One region of the Vogesella indigofera genome, then DNA from elsewhere that is predicted to be linked to it. Evidence: predicted binding sites of a transcription regulator. Region 1 holds the regulator's gene; the other holds the start of a gene.
What was found. Region 1 encodes FNR, which switches genes on or off when oxygen is low (the NO sensors DNR and NnrR bind a similar motif). Its sites were predicted from a motif close to TTGATNNNNATCAA; they were not measured.
Positions count from the first base shown of each region.

Region 2: a site for FNR is predicted at 4,077-4,090, ahead of PQU89_RS11160 (nitrite reductase). Genes of this name have one in related genera too.

Region 1 covers NZ_JAQQLA010000004.1:219,437-226,542, forward strand. Annotated here, with positions in the region: gene hmpA (NO-inducible flavohemoprotein) at 1-57, shown strand, start outside; gene PQU89_RS06755 (Rrf2 family transcriptional regulator) at 109-558, shown strand; gene PQU89_RS06760 (DUF2798 domain-containing protein) at 802-1,029, shown strand; gene PQU89_RS06765 (alanine/glycine:cation symporter family protein) at 1,338-2,759, shown strand; gene hemN (oxygen-independent coproporphyrinogen III oxidase) at 2,981-4,390, opposite strand; gene fnr (fumarate/nitrate reduction transcriptional regulator Fnr) at 4,502-5,248, shown strand; gene PQU89_RS06780 (efflux transporter outer membrane subunit) at 5,341-6,723, opposite strand; gene PQU89_RS06785 (efflux RND transporter permease subunit) at 6,713-7,106, opposite strand, start outside.
Region 2 covers NZ_JAQQLA010000005.1:117,040-124,145, reverse strand. Annotated here, with positions in the region: gene ahbB (siroheme decarboxylase subunit beta) at 1-311, opposite strand, end outside; gene PQU89_RS11175 (cytochrome D1 domain-containing protein) at 311-1,492, opposite strand; gene PQU89_RS11170 (c-type cytochrome) at 1,489-1,854, opposite strand; gene PQU89_RS11165 (c-type cytochrome) at 1,964-2,272, opposite strand; gene PQU89_RS11160 (nitrite reductase) at 2,315-4,009, opposite strand; gene PQU89_RS11155 (bestrophin family protein) at 4,272-5,189, shown strand; gene PQU89_RS11150 (nitric oxide reductase activation protein NorD) at 5,265-7,091, opposite strand.

The DNA.
Region 1 (7,106 bases):
GTCGATGCCGGGCGCATTCACGCCGAAGCCTTCGGCACCGGTGGCACCGCGCTATAATCGCGCACAGCGGGCCGCAGCGGCGGCCCGCTTTTACCCGGATACCCCTGCATGCAACTGACCCACTTCACCGACCTTGGCCTGCGCGTCCTGATGTACCTCACCGACGAGCCGCGCGTGGCGCCGGTCACCATCGGCGAGATCGCCGAGCGCTTCGCCGTGTCGCGCAACCATCTGGTCAAGGTGGTGCACTTCATGTCGCAGCAGGGCTGGCTGGTCACCACCCGCGGCAAGGGCGGCGGCCTGGCGCTGGCGCGTGCGGCCAACCTTTACCTGCTGGGACAGGTGATCCGCCAGCTGGAAGGCGTCACCGAGCTGATCGACTGCGCCGAGCCGCCGTGCCAGCTGCGCGGCAGCTGCCAGCTGAAAGGGATGCTGGACGAGGCGCTGCAGGCCTTTTTCAGCGCGCTGGACCGTTACACGCTGGCCGATGCGGTGCGCACGCCGACCAGCCAGGCGATCGCCATCCTGCACCGCATGTCGCCGCGCGCGCTGTCCTGAGCGGCGCTCAAAAGCCGCAGCGACGGCTCGCCATGCGGCGCTACGGTGTTAGGCACGCTCCAGGCCTGCGCCTTTACCCCGAGTCAACGCCGCCGCCACGGTCGTTATCACCTGTCGCGCGTGAGTACGCGCCCCGGCACCGCTCCCGAGCGCGTGCCCGCGCCAGACCTGGATACACGGTCATATTGGTCAAGTCGCTTTACATTATATAAAATGCGCTACCCCCACCGTAGCGAGAGCACCATGTCCCCTCCTTCCCGCAAACACACCCTGCTGTTCGCCCTGCTGATGTCCTGCTACATGGCCTTCCTGATGTCGGGCATCCTCACCGCGGTCAACACCGGCATCGACGCCGGCTTTGTCGGCCGCTGGCTGCACGCCTGGCTGCTGGCGTGGAGCTGCGCCTTCCCGCTGGTACTGATCGGGGCGCCGCGCCTGCGCCGTCTGCTGCTGCGCTACGTCGGCCCCTGACGCCATCTCCCCCGGCGGCCGCTCGGCCGCCGTTCGTTTTCGTTCGCTTTCAATCAAATAGAATCAAAAAGGCAAAAACCCATCGGCAAACAGGGTTTTATCCGCCAAAAATCATCACAAACGAACACCATCCCGTTGCAAATACGCTATCATGCCGCCCCTTCAGCGGCGATCACCGCTGAAAACCTGGCACCACAAGACCGCTGAAGCGGCAATTGTCCATAACAACACCCTGAGCCCGTTGATGTTGCCGGCACCGCCACAAGTGCTGCCGGCGGCGTTGCACTCGACACGCATTTGGAGCACATATGGAATTACTTCATGGCTGGATCAATGCCGGCAATGACCTGATCTGGGGTCAGCTACTGATCTACCTGTTACTGGGCATCGGCCTGTTCTTCACCCTGCGCATGGGTTTCATGCAGATCCGCCTGCTGCCGCGCGGCGTGAAGGAAATGCTGGGTGGCCGCAACCACGTCGCCGGCAGTAACGACATCTCCTCGTTCCAGGCCTTCGCCACCGGCCTCGCCAGTCGCGTCGGTACCGGCAACGTTGCCGGCGTCGCCACCGCCATCGCGCTGGGCGGCCCTGGCGCCGTGTTCTGGATGTGGATGACCGCGTTGCTGGGCATGGCCAGTGCCTTCGCCGAGTCCAGCCTGGCACAGCTGTTCAAGGTCAACCACCACGACAACACCTTCCGCGGCGGTCCGGCCTACTACATCCAGAAGGGCCTGAACATGCGCTGGCTGGGCATGGCGTTCTCGATCTCGCTGATCGTCGCCTTCGGCCTGGTGTTCAACGCGGTGCAGGCCAACTCCATCGTCGCCGCCACCGAAGGCGCGCTGGGTTGGGACAAGAACCTGGTCGCCATCGGCCTGGTGCTGCTGACCGCGCCGATCATCTTCGGCGGCCTGCGCAAGGTCGGCCAGGTGGCGGAATGGATGGTGCCGCTGATGGCCGCGCTGTATCTGGGCATGACCGTGTACGTGATCATCACCCATGCCAGTGAAGTGCCGGGCGTGCTGCTGCTGATCGTGAAGAGCGCCTTCGGTCTGGAACAGGCCGCCGGCGGCTTTGCCGGCTACGCGCTGAGCCAGGCGATGATGCTGGGCATCAAGCGCGGCCTGTTCTCCAACGAGGCCGGCATGGGCTCGGCCCCGAACGCCGCCGCCGCCGCCACCACCCGTCACCCGGCATCGCAGGGCCTGATCCAGATGTTTGGCGTGTTCATCGACACCATGATCGTGTGTACCTGCACCGCGCTGATCGTGCTGCTGTCCGGCGCCTTCGTGCCCGGCGCCGAGCTGAAGGGCGTGCAACTGACCCAGGCGGCGATGAACGCCACGCTGGGTAGCTGGGGCGGCACGCTGCTGGCGGTGATCATGTTCCTGTTCTGCTTCAGTACCATCATCGGCAACTACGCCTACGCCGAAGGCAACGTCGAGTTCATCAAGAACAACAAGACGGTGATCTTCGTGTTCCGTCTGGCGGTACTGGGCATGGTGGTATTCGGCTGCCTGGGCAGCTCGATGCTGGTCTGGGACATGGCCGACCTGGCGATGGGGGTGATGGCGCTGATCAACCTGTTCGCCATCGTGATGCTGTCCAAGTACGTGTTCGTGCTGCTGAAGGACTACCAGCAGCAGCTGAAGGCCGGCGTGAAGCAGCCGGTGTTCGACGTGAAGCAGTATCCGGAAATCGAAGCCAAGATCCACAAGGACGTGTGGTAAGCCTTGCGGCCAACCCTGTTCCGAGCAAGCCCGCGAAAGCGGGCTTTTTTGCGCCCGGCCATGGCGCCGGGCCGGCGGAGCGAGCGCTAGCTGATCCCTGCGTAGCAGAGCGCACCGCCACCCTCGCCCACGCGCCGCCGTGGCCGGCATAAAGAAAAAGGTTGGCCGCATCGCTGTGGCCAACCTGTGTGCCTGCCATCACGCCACCGGGGCGGCGAGGGTCAGATGGTTTTCGAATAGCGCGCGTGCGTGTCGCGTTCGCGCAGATGGCGGTCGAACACCATCGCGATATTGCGGATCAGGAAGCGGCCCTTCGGCTCCACCATCAGGAAGTCGCCGTCGAAATGCAGCAGGCCCATCTGCTGGAATTCGCGGATCTTCGGCAGCTCGTCGGCGAAGTACTCGGCGAAATTGATGGCGAAGGTCTGCTCGATCGCCTCCACCGACAGCGAGAAGCGGCACATCAGCGCCTGGATCACGCTGCGGCGCAGGATGTCGTCCTGGGTCAGCGTCATGCCGCGCATCACCGGCAGGTGGCCGGCGTCCAGCGCCGCGTAGTAGGCGTCGATGTCCTTTTCATTCTGGCTGTAACAGGGGCCGACCTTGCCGATCGATGACACGCCAAAGCCGATCATGTCGCAGTCGGCGTGGGTGGAATAGCCCTGGAAGTTGCGCTGCAGGCGGCCCTGTTCCAGCGCGCGGGTCAGCTCGTCACCGGGCTTGGCGAAGTGGTCCATGCCGATGAACACATAGCCGGCGTCGCTCAGCTGCTGCACCGAGTTCTGCAGGATGTCGAGCTTGGTGGCGCTGGACGGCAGGTCGGCCTCGTTGATGCGGCGCTGCGGCTTGAATACGGTCGGCAGGTGCGCGTAGTTGTACAGCGCGATGCGGTCCGGCGCCATCGCGATCACCTTGTTGACGGTGCTTTCCAGCGAGTGCGCGGTCTGCAGCGGCAGGCCGTAGATCAGGTCCACGCTCACCGACTTGAAGCCGGCCTCGCGCGCGGCGTCGATCACCAGCCGGGTTTCTTCCTCGCTCTGGATGCGGTTCACCGCCTGCTGCACCGCCGGATCGAAATCCTGGATGCCGACGCTCATGCGGTTGAAACCGAGCCGACCCAGATGCAGCACCGTGTCGCGGCCAACCTTGCGCGGGTCGATCTCAATGGAGAACTCGCCTTCCGGCAGCAGTTCGAAGTAGCGGTTGATGACGCCCATCACCCGGTCCAGCTGTGCATCGGACAGGAAGGTCGGCGTGCCGCCGCCGAAATGCAGCTGGATCACCTTCTCGCGACAGCCGAGTTTTTCCGCCACCAACGCGATTTCCTTTTCCAGGTAGTCGAGGTAGGCGTCGGCGCGGCTCTTGTCCTTGGTGATGATCTTGTTGCAGCCGCAGTAGTAGCAGATGGTGTTGCAGAACGGGATGTGCACGTACAGCGAAATGCCGCGATGGTTTGCCCCAATGGTGCGCTGCGCCAGGCAATGCTCATAATCACTCACCCCAAAACCGGCGTGAAAACGATCGGCAGTCGGATAGGAGGTGTAACGCGGACCGGACCCTTCCAGTGTTTCGATCAGGGTCCGGTCGAAAACACATTGGGTCGGGATAAATGCAGAATGAGCAGTCATCATATATTTTGATTGGAAATCTGGTGGGGGACTGGTAAATTTGCGCAATTACGCCTTGATCTGCATTGACGCTCATCAAGCAAGCTCATCTGTCCCTGGAAATCGACTCTCGGTATGAACGATCTGTCCTCCCCCCTGCATTCGCTGAAAGTCACTTGTTCCAACTGCAGCCTGCGTGAATTGTGCCTGCCGGTGGGGCTGAACCGTGACGAGATGGCCCAGCTGGATGCCGTTATCCGTCAGAGCCGCCGTTTCAAGCGCGGTGAGTACCTGTTCCGCAGCGGAGAAGGCTTCCGTTCTTTATACGCGGTGCGCACCGGTTATTTCAAGACCTGCGTTTCCAGCCAGGACGGCCGCGAACAGGTCACCGGTTTCCACATGTCCGGCGAACTGATGGGGCTGGACGGCATTTCCTCCAACACCCACGGTTGCGACGCCATCGCGCTGGAGGACAGCGAGGTGTGCGAGCTGCCATTCAGCCGCATGGAAAGCCTGGGACGCGACATCCCCAGCCTGCAACACCACTTCTTCCGCCTGATGAGCCGCGAGATCGTGCGCGACCAGTCGGTGATGCTGCTGCTGGGCAACATGAAGGCGGAAGAACGCCTCGCCGCCTTCCTGCTCAACCTGTCGCAGCGCTTGGCCAGCCGCGGCTTTGCCGCCAACGATTTCATCCTGCGCATGAGCCGCGAGGAAATCGGCAGCTTCCTCGGCCTGAAACTGGAAACCGTCAGCCGCACGCTGTCAAAATTCCAGCAGCAGGGCTGGATCCTGGTCGATCACAAGCACATCCAGCTGGTGCGGCCGGAAGAGCTGAAGGCCCTGGTGGCCGGCTGCTCGCAGGCCAACAGCGCCGGCTAAGCCCATACATACCATCGCGCCGCCCGCCGGCGCGCTGCAAAAAAAAAGCCCGGATCAGTCGATCCGGGCTTTTTGCATCGTGCGTTGCGGGGTCAGCCGGCCTGCCAGCCTCCACCCAGTGCCGCGTACAGCGACACCACCGCCGACAGCCGCGCCAGGCGGGCGCTGGACAGTGCCTGCTCCACCTGGAACACGCCGCGCTCGGCATCGAGCACGTCCAGATAGCTGGAGTAGCCGTTGTCGTAGCGCAGCCGCGCCAGGCGCAGCGCCTCGCGCAGTGCCGCCAGTTGCTGTAGCTGCGCCTGTTCGGTGGCACGCGTGGTGCTGACCGCCGACATCGCGTCCAGGGTATCGGCAAACGCCTGCTGCACCGTCTTCTCGTACACCGCCAGCGCCTGCTTCTGGCGCGCGTTGGCGGCATCGACACCGGCGGCGATACGGCCGGCGTTGAAGATCGGCGCGGTCAGGTTGGCCGCAAAGTTCCAGGTCTGCGCCGGGCCGCTGAACAGGTCGACCAGCGCGGTGCTGGCGCTGCCGATGCCTGCCGACAGGCTGATGCTCGGGAAGTAGGCGGCGCGGGCGACGCCGATGCGGGCGTTGGCCGCGATCAGGCTGGCTTCCGCCGCCGCCACGTCGGCACGGCGCAGCAGCAGGTCGGACGGCAGACCTGACGGGATCTGCTCCGGCTCGGCCAGCGCCGACAAGGCCTTGCCGCGGCCAAGGTTGGCCGCAATGTCACGCGGCGAACGGCCCAGCAGCACTGCCAGCGCGTGTTCGGTCTGCGTCACCGCCTGTGCCAGCTGCGGCACGGTGGCACGCGCACTGGCGGCCTCGGCCTCGGCCTGGCGCAGCTCCAGTTCGGAGGTCATGCCGCCGTTGAAGCGTTTCTGGCGCAGCTGCAGCGATTGCTCGCGGCTTTGCAGCGTGGCACGGGCGCTGGCGAGCTGGGCATCGTAGCTGGCGAGCTGGAAGTAGCTCTTGGCCACCTGGCTGCCCAGCGACAGCCGCAACGCGGCCAGCGAGCGCTCGCTGGCGCTGACGTCGGCCAGCGCCGCTTCGCGTTCACGGCGCAGCTTGCCCCACAGGTCCAGCTCCCAGCTGGCGGTCAGCCCGGCCTGGCGGCTGTCGAGCAGCGCCCCGCCGCCACTGCTGTAGGCCGAGATCTGGCTGCGGCCGCTGCCGGCGCTGGCGCTGACCTGCGGCAGCAGGCCGGCACGCGCCACACCAGCGGCGGCGGCGGCTTCTTCCACCCGCCCCGCGGCCTGCACCAGATCACGGTTGTAGCGCAGCGATTCGTCTATCATCGCGTCCAGCACCGGATCCTCGAAACTGCGCCACCAGTCGCTGGCAACCGGCGCCACGTTGGCCGCAGCCTGCGGCATTTCCAGCTGCGGACGCTGGTAGTCGGGGCCGACCGCGCACGCCGACAGCGCGGCGGCGACCATGATTGGCAACAGCGCTTGCTTAAGCATCATGCTGTTCTCCTTGTGGCGCCGGCTTGCGCTGACTCCACTGCATAATCAGTTTGAAAAACAGGGGGATGAACAGTGCCGCGATGAAGGTTGCGGCCAACATGCCCCCGATCACGCCGGTACCGATCGAGTGACGGCTGGCGGAGCCGGCGCCGCTGGAAATCGCCAGCGGCACGCAACCGAGGATGAAGGCCAGCGAGGTCATCACGATAGGGCGGAAACGCAGCTTGGCCGCCTCCACCGCCGCCTCGGTCAGCGAACGCCCCTCTTCCATCTTCAGCACCGCGAACTCGACGATCAGGATCGCGTTCTTCGCCGCCAGGCCGATCAGCGTCACCAGTGCCACCTGGAAGTAGATGTCGTTCTCCAGCCCGCGCAGCCAGTTG
Region 2 (7,106 bases), on a different contig from region 1:
GCGTAGTTATGGTTGACCTGCGGCAGCGCGCTGATCTGCGCGGCGATGGCGTCGCGCTGCGCCGACGGCACCGCCAGCGCCGCCAGGGTACTGACGCCGACGGTATTGGGAGCGAACACCGCGCCAAGACGACCGAGCAGGCCGTCGGCACGCGCCTGCGCCAGTGCTGCCAGCAAGGCGTGCTCGCTCATGCCCGCCTGCTCCGCCAGCGTGCGAAACGGCCGCGGCTGCAGCGGAAAATCGCGCTGGTAGCGATCCAGCAGCGCCAATAGCGGCGCGGGTGGCTCGCCAACCTCTTGCGGCGCGCCCATCACATGCCCATCCGGCCGGCACGCCAGCTGAAGAAGATGCCGGAAGGGTTGGCCGCCGGCAGTTCGCGCCGCGTCTGGAAGGTGGCGGTGTCGATCACCACCAGCTTGTCATCGTCGCGGCTGGACAGCCACACCGCGTCGCCACGGGCGGTGAATTCCATGTGCAGGATGGCGCGGCCCGGTTTCAGCGTCTGGATCACCTGCATCGTCGGCACGTCGATCACCTGCACCGTGTCGTTATGCGGAAAGGCGAAGTTCACCCACACCCGCCGTCCGGACGGCTCGGCCATCACGAACACCGGCTGGCCGTACACCGGCACCCGCGCCGCTTCCTGCCAGCTACGGCGATCGGCGACCAGCACCTCGTGGTGGCCGATCGCCGGCAGGAAGGCGTAGTCGCCGGCCAGGCTCCAGCCGCGCAGGTGCGGCATCTTGTACACCGGCTGCTTGTCCCGGCCCTGGCCATAGCCCGGCAGGATGCGGCGCACCCCGGCCTGCGGCTGCCAGTTGTCCAGCAAGGCCAGACCGTCGTCGCCGTACAGGCCGGCGATGTAGTAGCGGCCGTCGCTGCTGGCGAGGCCGTCGTAGGGGTTGCGGCCAACGTTGCGGTATTTCGTCACTTGCGGCGCGCGCGGCTGGGCGGCATCCAGCACCCAGATCTCGCCGGCCTCGAACAGGCTGAAGGCGAAGCGGTTGCCCGGCAGGTCGGCAAGACCCACCACCTTGGACGGCTGGCCGTTGTCGTCCAGCGCCGGAATGTCGGCCAGCAGCGCCAGCGTGTCGGCGTCGAACAGCTTGACTCCGCCCGGGCTGTAGTTCTGCGCCGCCACGATGCGGCCGTCGCTGGAGATGGCGCCGCCGATGCTGTTGCCGGCCTGCAGCACCCGCGCCACCAGCTTGCCGGCCAGGATGTCGACCTTGCTGATGCCGCCATCGCGGCCGAACACGTACACGTAGCGCGCGTCGCGGCTGTACACCAGCGAGGCGTGCGACAGGTCGCCCAGCCCGCCGATACGCGCCAGCATGGTGTTGCTGCTGTTGCTGACCACCTGCACGCTGCCGGCGGCACGTTCGATCACCACGCCAAGATCGCCGCTGCCGCGCAGCGCCGGTGTCGCGCAGGCGGCCAGTAGTACGACCGCCCCCGCCGCCATTGCGGCCAACCTTGTACGCGCGTTCATGGCGTCATTCCCTGCTGCAATTGCCGGATCAGCCACTGCGCCTCGGCCTCGCTCATGAACGGCCGCCACGGTGGCATCGCGCTGCCGGGACGGCCATCGAGCAAGGTGGCGACCAGGCTGTCGCCCGGCTTGCCGGCCAGCGCGGCGGCGGTCAGCGGGCTGCCGAGGCCGCCGTTGAGGGTCAGCCCGTGACAGGCGCCGCAGTCTTCGCGCAGCAGGTGGCGCAGCTCGGCGACGCGTTGCGGTGCGGGGGAGACGATGCCACTGTCGGCATAGACGGCTTCGGAGATGAACAAGGCGGCGCAACAGCCCAGCAGCAGGCACTTGGCAGTCAGCGTACGGCAACAGGCAGGCAGTTTCATGGCGGGATTCCGGTCAGGCTTTCACGGCAGCAGGCGGCGCCTGCTGCGATCAAAGTCCGTGCCGTGGCGGCCAGCCCGGAGCGGGCCGGCGCGCGGCAAGAAGCGGGACTTACTGTGCCAGCACCCACTTCACCAGCAACTTGATGTCGGCATCCGGCACCTGCGGGTTCGGCGACATCGGGATCGGGCCGAAACTGCCGGCGCCGCCCTTCTTCACCTTCTCTTCCAGCTTGGCCTGCATGTTCTGGCCCTTGTACTTGCTGCCGATGTCCTTGAACGCCGGGCCGACCACTTTCTTGTCCATACTGTGACAGGCGAAACAGTTGTACTTCTTCGCCAGCTCTGGCGAGGCGTTGGCTGCGGATGCCAGCAGCAGGCCGCCACTGAGCAGCAGCGCGGTAAGCAGGGATGTTTTCATGATGATCTCCGTGGCGGGCCGGGTCGCGGCCCGCGCTGAGGGTTAGTAAACGTCGTGCTGGGTGTTGTAGACGTTGAACTTGCCGGTCGGGGTAATCAGGCGCTTGTCCTTGATCACCGCCTTGCAGCTGCGGGTCTTGTCATCGACTACCACGATGGCCGATTCCTTGTTCTTGGCGCTCCACACCGAGAACCACACCTCGTCGCCACCCTTGTTGTACTCCGGCTGCACTACGCGTTTGGCACCGTCGTCCGAGAGCTTGGCGCAGGCGGCCACGTCGATCACCTGCGGCCCCTTGGCCAGATTGTTGATGTCGTAGACCGCCACGCTCTGGCTGACCTTGGCATCCGGGTTCAGCGGGGTGTCCACCCACAGGTTCTTCGATTTCGGATGGGTCTTGATGAACAGCGAACCGCCACCCTGGCCCTTGAACACGCTGACCGCCTTCCACGCGTACTGCGGATGTTTCACCGGATCAGTACCGATCAGCGTCACGTCCTCGCTGCCCAGGTGCGAAGTGCTCCACACCGGACCGTATTTCGGATGCACGAAGTTGGCGCCACGACCCGGGTGCGGGATCTTGCCGACATCGACCAGTGCTGCCAGCTTGTCTTCCTTGGTGTCGACCACCGCGATCTTGTTGGAGGCGTTGGCGGCCACCAGGAAGTAGCGCCCGCTGCTGTCGAAGCCGCCGTCGTGCAGAAACTTGGCGGAGTCGATGGTGGTGGTTTTCAGGTTATTGAGGTCGGAATAATCGACCATCATGATCTTGCCGGTTTCCTTGGCGTTGATCACGAATTCCGGCTTGTAGTGGCTGCCGACGATGGAGGCCACGCGTGGCTCGGGGTGGTACTCGTTGTCCACGGTCATGCCGCGGGTGGACACCACCTTGCGCGGCTTCAGCGTGTCGCCGTCCATGATCACGAACTGCGGTGGCCAGTAGGTGCCGGCGACGGCGATCTTGTCCTCGAAGCCCTTGAACTTGGAGGTCTCCACCGAGCGCGCCTCGAGGCCGACCTTGACCTCGGCGACGTTGTCCGGCTTCGGCAGCCACAGGTCGATCAGGTTGAGGCGGGCGTCACGGCCGATCACGTACAGGTAGCGGCCGGACTTGGACAGCCGCGAGATGTGCACCGCGTAGCCGGTCTTGATGATGTTGATGATCTGCTTGCTGTCGCCGTCGATCAGCGCCACTTCGCCGCTGTCGCGCAGGGTGACGGAGAAGATGTTGTCCAGGTTGTAGCTGTTCATCTTCTTGGTCGGGCGTTTCTCTACCGGCAGGTAGATCTTGCGCGACTTCTCGATGTCGGCCAGCGAGAATTCCGGCGGGGTCGGCGGCTCCTGCTGGATGTAGCGCGCCATCAGGTCCACGTCCTGCTCGCTCATCTCGCCGGAGGTCTGCCAGTTCGGCATCCCGGCCGGGCTGCCGTAGGCGATGAACACCTTCAGATAGTCGGTGCCCTTGCCCAGCGTGATGTCCGGCGTCAGCGGCTTGCCGGTGGCACCCTTGCGCAACACGCCGTGACAGCCGGCGCAACGCTCGAAGTAGATCTGCTTGGCACGCTCGAATTCGACCTTGGTGATCGGCGGTGCCTTGGGGTTGATGTTCTGGTGCATCTCCTGCTGAGACTGAGCCGCCGGACTGCCGGCGGCGTCCGCCAGCGCCAGCGATGCAGCGAACGGCAAGGTTGCCAGTAATACGCCCTGTGCAAGTGCACTTATCCTGAAGCTTTTCATGATGCTCTCCACCACGCTATGAGGGAATTCATGCGCGCATCATCCGCCGGTGGTGACATTGGCATCATTGATTCGTATCAACGGATCGGAATCCGGTGCAGGATGGCGTGAACTTGTCGCCCGCCGGCCTTGCCCGCGGCGGCGGCCGTTTGCCGCAGCGCACAAAAAAAGACGCCGTTGCCGCCGCCACACCTTGTGGCCACAGGCCGGCAGCACCTATGATGTCGGGCTGGCTTATCTCTCGCTGCCCCCGCTACCCATCATGATCATCCACTCTCGTCACAACTGGTTCGAGCTGCTGTTCGTCTGGCGCGGCTCGGTGCTGCCACGCATCCTGCCCCGGCTGTGCCTGGTGTTCCTCATCTCGCTGCTGTCCGCCTTCGCTACCAACTGGTGGATCAGCCAGCACGCGCAGTCGTCGCTGAACATCTACATCTTCACACTGATGGGGGTGTCGCTGGCGATCTTCCTCAGCTTCCGCAACTCGGTCAGCTACGAGCGCTTCTGGGAAGCGCGCAAGCTGTGGGGCACGCTGCTGATCGTGGCGCGCACCCTGGCCGGCAAGCTGCTGGCGGTCGCCGATGCGCGGCCGGAGTCGCGGCAGATGTTGCACGGCATCTGCGCCTTTGCCTATGCGCTGAAAGGCCAGCTGCGCCAGGACGACGTCGCCGCTCACCTGCAGCGGCTGCTGCCGGCGGCGGAATGGCAGGCGATCGCCGACGCACCCGGCAAGCCGGGGCTGATCCTGCTCTACCTGCACCGCCTCAACGCCAGCCTGCGCCACAGCGGCAGCATCGACCAGTGGCAGTGGCAGAGCGTCGACCGCAACCTGGACGCGCTGTCCGACGTGGTCGGCGGCTGCGAACGCATTCGCAACACGCCGATCCCGTTCACCTACCGCGTGCTGCTCAACCGCACCGTCACCATCTACTGCATGCTGCTGCCGATCGGGCTGACCACCAGCATCGGCTGGCTGACGCCGTTGATCGCGGTGTTCATCGCCTACACCTATATGGCACTGGACGTGCTGGGCGAGGAGCTGGAAGAGCCGTTCGGCAAGGAAGGCAACGACCTGCCGCTGACCGCGCTGTGCCACGGCATCGAGTCCGCGGTGTGCGACATGCTGCGCCAGCCGGTGCCGGTACCGGCACCGCAGCCAAACGGCGTCTACCTGTACTGAGCCGCGCCCTGGCGCATCAACAAGAAAAGGTTGGCCGCAACACTGCGGCCAACCTTTTTTACTGACAACCGCGCGTCAGGCGGTCAAGCTGGCGTACAGGCTGGTCAACACCTGCGGCAGGCGCCGCGCGTCGTGCACCACGCTGTAGCCGCGGCGGCCGAACAGGTGCGGCAGGTACTCGCCGGCCTCCTTGTCCACCGTGACGCAGAACGGGATCAGCCCCGCCCGCTTTGCTTCCAGCACCGCCTGGCGCGTGTCTTCCACACCGTAGCGGCCTTCGTAGTGATCGAGATCGTTGGGCTTGCCGTCGGACACGATCAGCAGCAGGCGGCGCTGTGCCGGCTGTTCCAGCAGGATGCGGGTGGACTGGCGGATCGCCGCACCCATGCGCGTGTAGTAGCCGGGACGCAGCGCCAGGATGCGGCCGCGGGTGGTGTCGTCGTAGCGCTCGGCAAAATCCTTCAGCAGCAGGTAGCGCACCTCGTCACGGCGGATCGAGGAAAAGCCGTACAGGCCGAAGGCGTCGCCGCAGGCGGACAGTGCCTCGGCGAACAGCAGCAGGCTGTCGCGGATCACGCCGATCACCTGCCCGGCTTCGCCAAGCCAGCTTTCGGTGGACAGCGACAGGTCGGCCAGCAGCAGGCAGGCCATGTTGCGCCCACCCGGCGGCCACGCCTGGTACAGCGGCGGCTCGGCCACCGCCACACCGCTGCGTTTCTCGGCGAGAAAGCGGATCAGGCGATCGAGGTCGATGTCCGGGCCGCTGGCCTCGCCGCTCTTGCGGGTGCGCTCCGGCGACAGCGCCTGGAACTGGCGGCGCAGACGCCGTGCCAGCGGTTGCAGCTTGTCCGGCAGCGGCGCCGGGGTAGCGTCGCGCGGCAGCATCGGCTTCAGGCAGCAGTGCTCGGCCACCAGCCGTTGCCGCTTGTAGTCCCATTCCGGCAGCAGGATGCCGCTGCCCAGCGGTGTGTCGTCGTAGGCGGCGGCCGGCAGGTCGAGGTCGAACTTCAGCCGGCTGGCGCGGCGGCGGTTGTCGCGGCTGATGGTCAGCGTGTTCATGTCCTCGGCGGCGGCGCCGGCGTCGTCCATGTCATCGTCGTCAGTGTGACGGTTGACGCGCACGTACTCGTCCCAGGTAAAGATGCTTTCGGCGCGGAACACCAGCAGCATGCCGTTCTTGCGTTCGTCGGCCGTGTCGCGCCGCGCGCGGTAGCGGCGCTTTTTCTTCGTTTCCTTGCTGTCGCTGTCCTCCATCTCCGGCGTCTGCTTGTCGTCGGCGTTCGCGGTCGGCGCGGTCGGTGGCGTCGGGTGCAGCCACAGCAGCACCGGCTGTGGCGGGGTGCGGCACGGCGGCAGTGTAATGGCGGCGTCCGGCTGCAGCAGTGCCTGGCGGATCGCCGCCTCCTGCGCCGCGGCGGCGGCGTCGCGCGGCGTGTCACGCAGCGGCAGCAGTGCCGTCACCAATCGCTGGTATAGCGCGGCCAGTCCCGGCATCGCGGCAAGGCAGGCGGCACTGGCGCGGCGGTTGCGCGTCAGCCAGTCGCCGTCGTCGCCGTGCTGCGGCTGCGCCGCCAGCGCCATCAGCCAGAAATACAGCTCGCGGTTGCGCGCCGCGTCGGGGAACAGGTCGATCTTCTCCGGCAGGTACAGCGACTGGCCGTCGCGCCACGCCAGTTCGACCTGCTCGCCGGTGCCGGCGATGCGTTCCAGCAGCCGGCGCCGCGCGCCGTGGGCGGTGCCGACGGCGGTACGCAGGGTCAGCGCCGGGTCGCCGCCCATGGCACGAAAGAACAGCGGCGCCTGCTTTTCAATCTCCGCTAGCGCCACCGCCGCCTGCGGATAGCCGCGGTAGGCGGTACGGCGGATCAGCTTGTCCCACCAGCCGCCAACAAGGTCTTCCATAGGGTGTGTCTTTCA